2 regions of the Massilia forsythiae genome follow, and region 2 is predicted to be linked to the other one. Evidence: predicted binding sites of a transcription regulator. Region 2 holds the regulator's gene; the other holds the start of a gene.
The links. The regulator LexA, encoded in region 2, represses DNA repair genes until DNA is damaged. The targets are predictions, from matches to a motif close to ACTGTATNNNNATACAGT.

Region 1 (4,209 bases), 1.1 Mb from region 2:
CATGATCTGCGCCTGTTGCGGGCCGATGCCCGGCACCGCCTGGGTCGCGAATTCCCACAGCGTGCAGCGGCGGCATTCGTCCAGTTTGGACGGCTGCTGGCGATCGGGCTGGGCGGCTTCCGGGGCGATCGGGATGGTGGTGCCGCGGCGCTGGCCGACCGCCTGGAACTGGCCGATCTTGCGCGCGCCCATGGCGGCTTCGCTGACCATGTGCGGCACGATCTTCCCCTCCGGCAGGTTCTTCCAGCGGTGCGACTGGATATGCTGCTGCATCACGGTGGTGTTCAGGCGCGCCGGGTTGAAGATGCTGCGGTAATAGGTGAGCCACAGCGCTTCGCCGCCGTCTTCCAGCTCTTCCTCTCCCTTCACCAGCGGGCCGGCGTTGTGCAGCGTGCGGCCATCCCACAATACGCTGGCGTCGGGCGTGGCGATCATCCAGCTGACCTTGCCCATGCGGTTGACGAAGTGCTTTGCCACCTGCGGCAGCACATCGTGCTGCGGCTCGTACCAGGCCACGAAGCGCGGCGCGCCGGCCTCCTCCGGCCGCTCGCGGAAGCGGATGTAGGCGTGCATGTCGTGCTCTTCGCGGCGCACCGCCTTCACCATCGCCTGCAGGCGCGCGCCATCCTCGTCGGCGGGCGACTGCACGTCGTGCTGGCCCAGCTGCCAGCGCCAGATGACGCGGTACAAAAAGGCCCAGCGGTCCGGCACGCGGCAGCAGGCGGCGCTCTGCAGCATCTCCATGAACGAGCGCGGCAGGTGCGGAGTCGGACGCGGCGTACGGGCCGGCAGCGGCGGCAGCGACGCCACATCGGGCGCGCCGGCAGCAACGGCGTCGGCGGCCGTATCGGCGCCGCCTTCCGGCGCGGCGCCGGCCTGCGCCGGCATGGCGGCGTCCTGCGCCAGGTCGGTCTGCGGCGTGCTCGTGAACAGGTCGCCGCCGCCGTGCGGCGAACCCCAGGTCACGCGTTCCGGGGCGATCTCGTAGGCCAGCAAGGCGCGCGCCGCCTCGCGCCATTCGGCGAAGGAAGCGACCAGCAGCGGCTGCCGGGCCAGCACCAGGCGCACGGCGAGGAAGGCCGGCGCACCGGCCGCGCCGGCCCGGGCCGCAGCCGGCTGCGCGGGATCGGCCGGCGCGGGATCGGCCGCCGGCGCGTGCGCCGGCGGGAATGAATGCGCGGACCGGTCCGCCGGGCGGTCGTCGTTCATGCGGCCTGCAGCTCCGGAAACAGATTCATCTGCTCGGGCGCGTCGGCCAGGTGGCGCCGCAGCAGCTCGGACGAAGCCATGCCCTGCGCCGGCTTGTAGTCGGCGACCACCACGAAGGGCGCCAGCTTTTTCAGGCTGCAGCGCAGGCGCGACAGATCTTCCCAGCGGATGCGTCGCAGGCGGCGCAGGTCGATCAGGCGCTTGGCCGAGCGCAGGCCGATGCCGGGCACGCGCGCGATCATGCTTTCGTCGGCGCGGTTCAGGTCGAGCGGGAAGTGTTCGCGGTTGGCCAGCGCCCAACCCAGCTTGGGGTCGATATCCAGCGCCAGGTTACCGGATTGCGGCAGGATCTCGCCGGCATTGAAGCCGTAGCCGCGCATCAGGAAGTCGGCCTGGTACAGGCGGTGCTCGCGCAGCAGCGGCGGCGGTGCCGACGGCACGCTGGACGGACTCTGCGGGATCGGGCTGAAGGCCGAGTAATACACCCGCTTCAGTTTATAACTGCCGTACAGCGTCTGCGCCGTGTTGAGGATGGTCTGGTCGTCGCTGGCGTCGGCGCCGACGATCATCTGCGTGCTCTGGCCGGCCGGCGCGAACACCGGCGCCTTGGGGTGGTCGTCCTTTTCGTCGAGCTTGGTGCGGATCGAACCCATCGCCAGCTTGATCGTGTGCACGCTCTTTTCCGGCGCCAGCCGCGTCACGCTGTCCTGGGTCGGCAATTCGATGTTGACGGACAGGCGGTCGGCGTACTTGCCGGCCAGTTCGATCAGGCGCGGGTCGGCATCCGGGATCGTCTTCAGGTGGATGTAGCCGCGGAACTTGTGGTCCTCGCGCAGGCGGCGCGCCACCTCGACCAGCTGCTCCATCGTGTAGTCGCTCGACTGGATGATGCCGGAACTCAGGAACAGGCCGTCGATGTAGTTGCGCAGGTAAAAATCCTGGGTCAGCTTGACCACTTCGTCGACCGTGAAGCGCGCGCGCGGCACGTTCGAGCTGCGCCGGTTGACGCAGTACTGGCAGTCGTAGACGCAGAAGTTGGTCAGCAGGATTTTCAGCAGCGACACGCAGCGCCCGTCCGGCGTGTAGCTGTGACAGATTCCCATGCCCGTGGTGGCGCCCAATCCATCCTTGTCGACCGAGTCGCGCTTGGGCGCACCGCTGCTGGCGCAGGATGCGTCGTACTTGGCGGCATCGGCCAGGATCTCGAGTTTGTCTTTGAGTTCCATCTTGGCAGAAATACTGTATGGATGTACAGTATACCCCAGTTCGCATGCCGTCTGCGGTGCGCGAACGCACTCATGTCGCAATTCCCATACGGCTGAAATCACATGAAATTTTTTACCAAGGAATTCTGGGCCAGCACCCGCGACGGCGAGGATGCCGAGCAGGGAGAAAACCCTGCCGGCAGCCGCGGCAAGGTGCTGCGCGCCTACCACGCGCAGCTGGAAGCGATGCGGCCGCGCCTGCCGGAGCACGTGTTCGCCTTTTTCGAGCGCGTCGACATCTACGAAGGCGAATTGCTGCGCCTGGACATCGCCGACGGCAGCCGCCCGGCGCCGCTCGGCCAGCCGCCGCGCCCGTGGGTCGCGCCCGGCAACCACCCGGTGCGGGTGGCGCTGGACATCCTCGACGTGTATGACCAGCTGGTGTGGACGCTGCGCTACCGCACGGTGCGCCGCATCCTGGTCGACTTCCCGGCCGAGCCGCCGCTGCTGTACCGCGACGGCGAGGGTTTCGGCGACCTCGGCTACCATGAACTGACCGATGCCGGCGACGGCTTCTTCCGGCACGAGATCCTGTATGCCAGCGGGGCCACGGTGCTGGTCGAGTTCAGGGAGGTGGAGGTGCACAGCCACGCGCGCGGGTAATACCAATGATATTGCTGACTCGAGAAGCGTCGTCCCCGGCCTCGGCGGCCCCCTTGGCGGGGACCCATGCCGAGTAACAGGATTCGATACATTAGAAGCATACCGCATGTTTCAAGATACCGATTTTGGATACTGAGCATGGGTCCCCGCCTTCGCGGGGACTACGGTTCATGCCGCTCCCGCCTGCCGTTGCGCCTGTTCCAGCAGCGCCGGCTCCATGCGCGCCGCCACGCGCTGCAGGTAGGCCGCGGCCGGCGCCAGGCCGGCGCCAGCGGCGCGCTGCAGCCATGCATACGCTTCGGCCAGGTCGGCCGCCACGCCCTGGCCGGCCGCGTACATCACGCCCAAGTTGTACTGGGCGCGCGCATGGCCCTGGCGCGCCGCGCACAGGTACCAGGCATGGGCGGCCTGATAGTCGCGTTCGACGCCGCGGGCGCTGTCGTAGCGCAGGCCGAGCGCGAACTGGGCCAGCGCGTGGCCCTGCTCGGCCGCCTTGCGGTACCAGCCGGACGCCTGGCGCGCATCGGCCGCGCCGCCGGGGCCGGCATCGGCGCGGTCCAGCATCTGCCCCACCATGTACTGGGCCGGTGCGTAGTCCTGGTCGGCGGCCTTGCGGTACCAATGCAGCGCCTGGCGCGCATCCTGCGGCACGCCGTTGCCGCTTTCGCAGCGCAGCGCCAGGTCGAACTGGGCGCGCAGGTGGCCCTGCTCGGCGGCGCGGCGCTGCCAGGCGGCGGCCGCGGCGGCATCGCGCGCCACCCCGAGGCCGGCCTCGTGCAGCAGGCCGAGGTGGTACTGGGCGGCGGCGAAGTCCTGCTCGGCCGCCAGGCGGTACCAGTGCGCCGCCTGCACGTGGTCCTGCGGCACGCCCTGGCCGTGCTCGTAGCGCAGGCCGAGGTTGTTGCGGGCGCCGGCGTGGCCCTGGTCCGCGGCCTTGCGGAACCAGGCCAGCGCCAGCGCCGGGTCGCGCGCCACGCCCTGGCCGCCGTCGTGGATCAGCGCCAGGTTGAACTGGGCGCTGGCATGGCCCTGCTCCGCGGCGCGGCCGTACCACAGCACGGCCTGGCCGCTGTCCTGCGGCAGGTGCTGCCCCTTGTCGTAGCGCAGGGCGAGATTGAACTGGGCCGGCGCG
Region 2 (4,209 bases):
CGCCTTCCCCAACATCGCCCCGAATTTCCGCCGCCTGGCGCCGGCCGCCCAGGGCATGGCGCAGCTGCGCGCCAAGTCGCTGCGCGACTTCGGCGCCTCGCTCGGGCCGGAAGCGGCGCACCACATCGCGGTCGGCGCCGAGACGCTGGCGCTGCGCATGGAGCGCACCTGCGCCAACGCGCTGGCGCTGGCGACGATGCTGGAAGCCGATGAGCGCGTCGCGGCCGTGCACTACCCGGGCCTGGCATCGCACCCGCAGCACGCGCTGTGCGGCGCGCTGTTCCGCAGTTACGGTTCGCTGTTCTCGTTCGAGCTGAAGGACGGCATCGACTGCTTCGACTACCTGAACCGCCTGCAGGTGGCGATCCCGGCCAGCAACCTGGGCGACACGCGCACGCTGGTGATCCCGGTGGCGCACACGATCTTCTTCGAGATGGGGGCGGAGCGCCGCGCCAGCATGGGCATCGCCGAATCCCTGATCCGGGTGTCGGTCGGCATCGAGGATACCGACGACCTGCTGGCCGATTTCGGCAACGCCCTGCAGGGCTGAATCCCGCAGCGCCGGTTTCGTAAAATCCGGTAAAGCGGCCGCTGCGGCGGCGCTTGCCGGTTGAGCCGTGGCCCCGCCCGGGTTATGATCGTGGCATCGTTTCCATTGCCGTCCGCGCCACCTTACGCCATTCCGCCCATGAAAATTGCCCTGTTGTGCGCCGCGCTGCTGTTCACCGACGCGGCGCTGGCCGACGAGCTGGCCGACGCCGATGCCCTGTTCGCCAAGAAAGCCTATCCGCAAGCGCTGCAGAAGTACACCAAGCTGGCGAATGCCGGCAACGTGACGGCCCAGCAGCACCTGGGCGAAATGTATTTCTACGGCGAAGCGGGCAGCGTCGACATGGCCCAGGCATCGCTCTGGTTCGGCAAGGCGGCTGCCAAGGGCAACGCGGTGGCGATCGCCTCGCTCGACCTGATGAAGCAGCGCGCCGCGCGCCGCGCCGACCTCGATTACTGGATCGTCAAGTATGACGGCTCGGACCTGCGCACCGACGAATACCGCTGCCCGGCGCCGCGCTTCCCGGCGATGTCCAAGATCAACGAGGAAATCGACCGCTACAGCGCGCGCATGCAGGCCTGGCAGGCCTGCCACAACCGTTTCGTCCAGTACCTGAACGGTTCGATGCCGCTGACCAAGCGCATCCCGGACGACATCGCCAAGCTGCTGACCAAGGACGAGATGGACAAGGCGACGGCGCACCTGGCGGACGTGGGACAGCGGATCTCGGAAGACACGCAGGTCGGCGGCAAGCTGGTGGTGGCGGATTTCACGGCATGGCGCACGGCGACCGAAGCCTACGTCAACGAGCACAACGAGATGGTCAAGAATGCGCCGCCGCCGGAGAAGGAGGAGCGGAAGTGAGGTTTGATGCGCCGCTGGTAACAATCATGCGATGCGTATGAACGTCGTCCCCGCGCAGGCGGGGACCCATACATCGCCAATGATGGTAGCTCAGCATGGGTCCCCGCCTGCGCGGGGACGACGTGCTGTGTTGCCCGCTATCGCTTCAATGGCGAAGAGCAGCGTGGATCAATGCCACGAACGCAGCAGTCCCACCGCCAAACCTTCCAGCACGAACTCGTCCGTATTCGGATCCACCGTAATCACCGGGAACTCCGGATTTTCCGGCAGCAGCTCGATGGTCGGACCATTCTGGCGGTAGCGCTTGACGGTGACTTCCTCGCCGATGCGGGCCACCACGATCTGGCCGTTCTTGGCGCTGTCGACCTTCTTGACGGCCAGGAAATCGCCGTCGCAGATGCCGGCATCGCGCATCGACCAGCCGCGCACCTTCAGCAGGAAGTCCGGCTTGGCCGAGAACATGGCCGGGTCGACGGAATAGGTGGCTTCGACGTGTTCCTGGGCCAGGATCGGCGAGCCCGCGGCGACGCGGCCGACCAGCGGCAGTGCCATCAGCAGCGCCGGCGGAATGGCCGGCAGCGGGATCGGCGCGGATACCGCCGGCACGGCCGACGGCGGCGTGCCGCCGAGCAGGCGGATGCCGCGCGAGGTGCCGGGAGAAATTTCGATCGCGCCTTTGCGCGCAAGGGCTTGCAGGTGTTCCTCGGCGGCGTTGGCCGAGCGGAAGCCAAGCTCTTGCGCGATTTCGGCGCGGGTCGGCGGGAAGCCGGTGTTGTCGATGGCTTCCTTGATCAGGTTGAGGATCTGTTCTTGCCGTGCGGTGAGCTTAAGCATGGGGGTGCGAGTGGGTATGAGGACAGACTGTATTTTTGTACAGTATGGCGTGGCGTGCAAGGGAAATTACACAATTGGCGCATCTTTTTTGCGCAGTCGCAGCAAGGAAGCGGTAAAAAGCGGGCTTATCACGAACGATAAAGCGATTGAGCGGTTGACTTTTTGCAGTTATAATAGCGGGCTTTCCCTTCCCACACTCGTCTTGACGCCGAGGTGGGCATTTGTTTAAACGTCCTCAAGGAGTGTTGCATGCGTCATTATGAAATCGTGTTTATCGTCCACCCGGACCAGAGCGAGCAGGTCCCGGCGATGATCGAACGCTACAAGACCACGGTCACCTCGCGCGGCGGCCAGATCCACCGCGTCGAAGACTGGGGCCGCCGTCAAATGGCTTACCAGATCCAGAAGCTGCCGAAGGCGCACTACATCTGCATGAACATCGAGTGCGACAACGAGACCCTGGTCGAGCTGGAAACCGCATTCAAATTCAATGATGCCGTGCTGCGTCACCTGACCGTGAAGATGAAGAAGGCCGAGACCGCGCCGTCGCCGATGATGAAGTCGGTCCAGCGCGAAGACGCAGCCAAGACCCATCGCGCCGAGCAGTCGGCCGCGCCGGCCGCCGCTGCCGCTGCCTGAGTAACGGGCCGACGCGCACGGGGTGAACGAGCTGTCGCTGGTTGCCAGCATCACGGAACGCGACACCCTGCGCTATACCCCGGCCGGCATTCCGATCGTCGGCGCGATCCTGCAGCACGGGTCGCAGCAGATGGAAGCGGGTGTGCAGAGGCAGGTCGAGTTCGAGATCACCGCGGTCGCCGCGGGCGAGATTTCGGGCCGCTTCGCCCACGCCGAACTCGGCGCAGTGCACCGCTTCACGGGATTCCTGGCCAGGAAAAGCCGTCACAGCAAAGCCCTGGTGTTTCATATCATTGATTTCAGTGCCGCCTAGCCGATCCAAGATCCAAGCGCGCACGTTTATATAGATACAGGAGCCAAAAATGGCATTCGGTAAAAAGTTCGACAAAAACAAAGCAAAAGAAAAACTGAAGCGCAAACAGCAGAACCCGCTGTTCAAGCGCAAGAAGTTCTGCCGCTTCACCGCCGCCGGCGTGGAACAGGTGGACTACAAGGACGTCGACACCCTGAAGGACTTCGTCCAGGAAAACGGCAAGATCATGCCGGCACGCCTGACCGGCACCAAGGCGCACTACCAGCGTCAAGTCGACACCGCGATCAAGCGCGCGCGTTACCTGGCCCTGCTGCCGTACACCGATCTGCACAACGCTTAATCGCGGTACGCAGTCAGAGAACCTGGAGAATAATATGCAAGTCATCCTGCTGGAAAAAGTCGTCAACGTCGGTAACCTGGGCGACGTGGTCAAGGTCAAGGACGGTTACGCGCGTAACTTCCTGATCCCGCAAAAAATGGCCCGCCGCGCCACCCAATCGGCCGTGGCCGAGTTCGAAGTCAAGCGCGCCGAGCTGGAAAAGGCCGCCGCCGAGAAGCTGTCCGCTTCGCAAGCCCAGGGCGAGAAGCTGAACGGCATGACCGTCACCATCGCCCAGAAGGCCGGCGTCGACGGCCGCCTGTTCGGTTCCGTGACCAACTTCGACATCGCCGAAGCCCTGAGCAAGCAAGGTTTCGCCGTCGAAAAGGCGCAAGTGCGCATGCCGGCCGGCCCGCTGAAGACCACCGGCGAGCACCCGGTTGCCGTCGCGCTGCACACCGACGTCGTGGTTGACGTCACCATCGCCGTCGTCGGCGAAGCAGCCTAAATAAATCGTCGTTCCATCAGTCTCGCAACTGATGCCGTCGTCCCCGCGCAGGCGGGGACCCATGCCGAGTAACCGAAGTCTCGCTGTCGAATACACCCTGGTGTGTCCGATGTAACGAGTTCCGGTGTTCAGCATGGGTCCCCGCCTTCGCGGGGACGACGCATTTGAAGTCGTCGAAAAGC

Region 1: the regulator LexA is predicted to act here: its motif matches at 2,448-2,465, upstream of HH212_RS10390 (putative DNA modification/repair radical SAM protein).

What each region holds. Positions count from the first base shown of each region.
Region 1 is NZ_CP051685.1:2,404,798-2,409,006, reverse strand. It holds gene HH212_RS10395 (UdgX family uracil-DNA binding protein) at 1-1,209, opposite strand, end outside; gene HH212_RS10390 (putative DNA modification/repair radical SAM protein) at 1,206-2,435, opposite strand; gene HH212_RS10385 (hypothetical protein) at 2,538-3,077, shown strand; gene HH212_RS10380 (SEL1-like repeat protein) at 3,246-4,209, opposite strand, start outside.
Region 2 is NZ_CP051685.1:3,462,520-3,466,728, forward strand. It holds gene HH212_RS14810 (cystathionine gamma-synthase family protein) at 1-550, shown strand, start outside; gene HH212_RS14815 (SEL1-like repeat protein) at 689-1,414, shown strand; gene lexA (transcriptional repressor LexA) at 1,583-2,248, opposite strand; gene rpsF (30S ribosomal protein S6) at 2,498-2,887, shown strand; gene priB (primosomal replication protein N) at 2,910-3,200, shown strand; gene rpsR (30S ribosomal protein S18) at 3,250-3,540, shown strand; gene rplI (50S ribosomal protein L9) at 3,575-4,027, shown strand.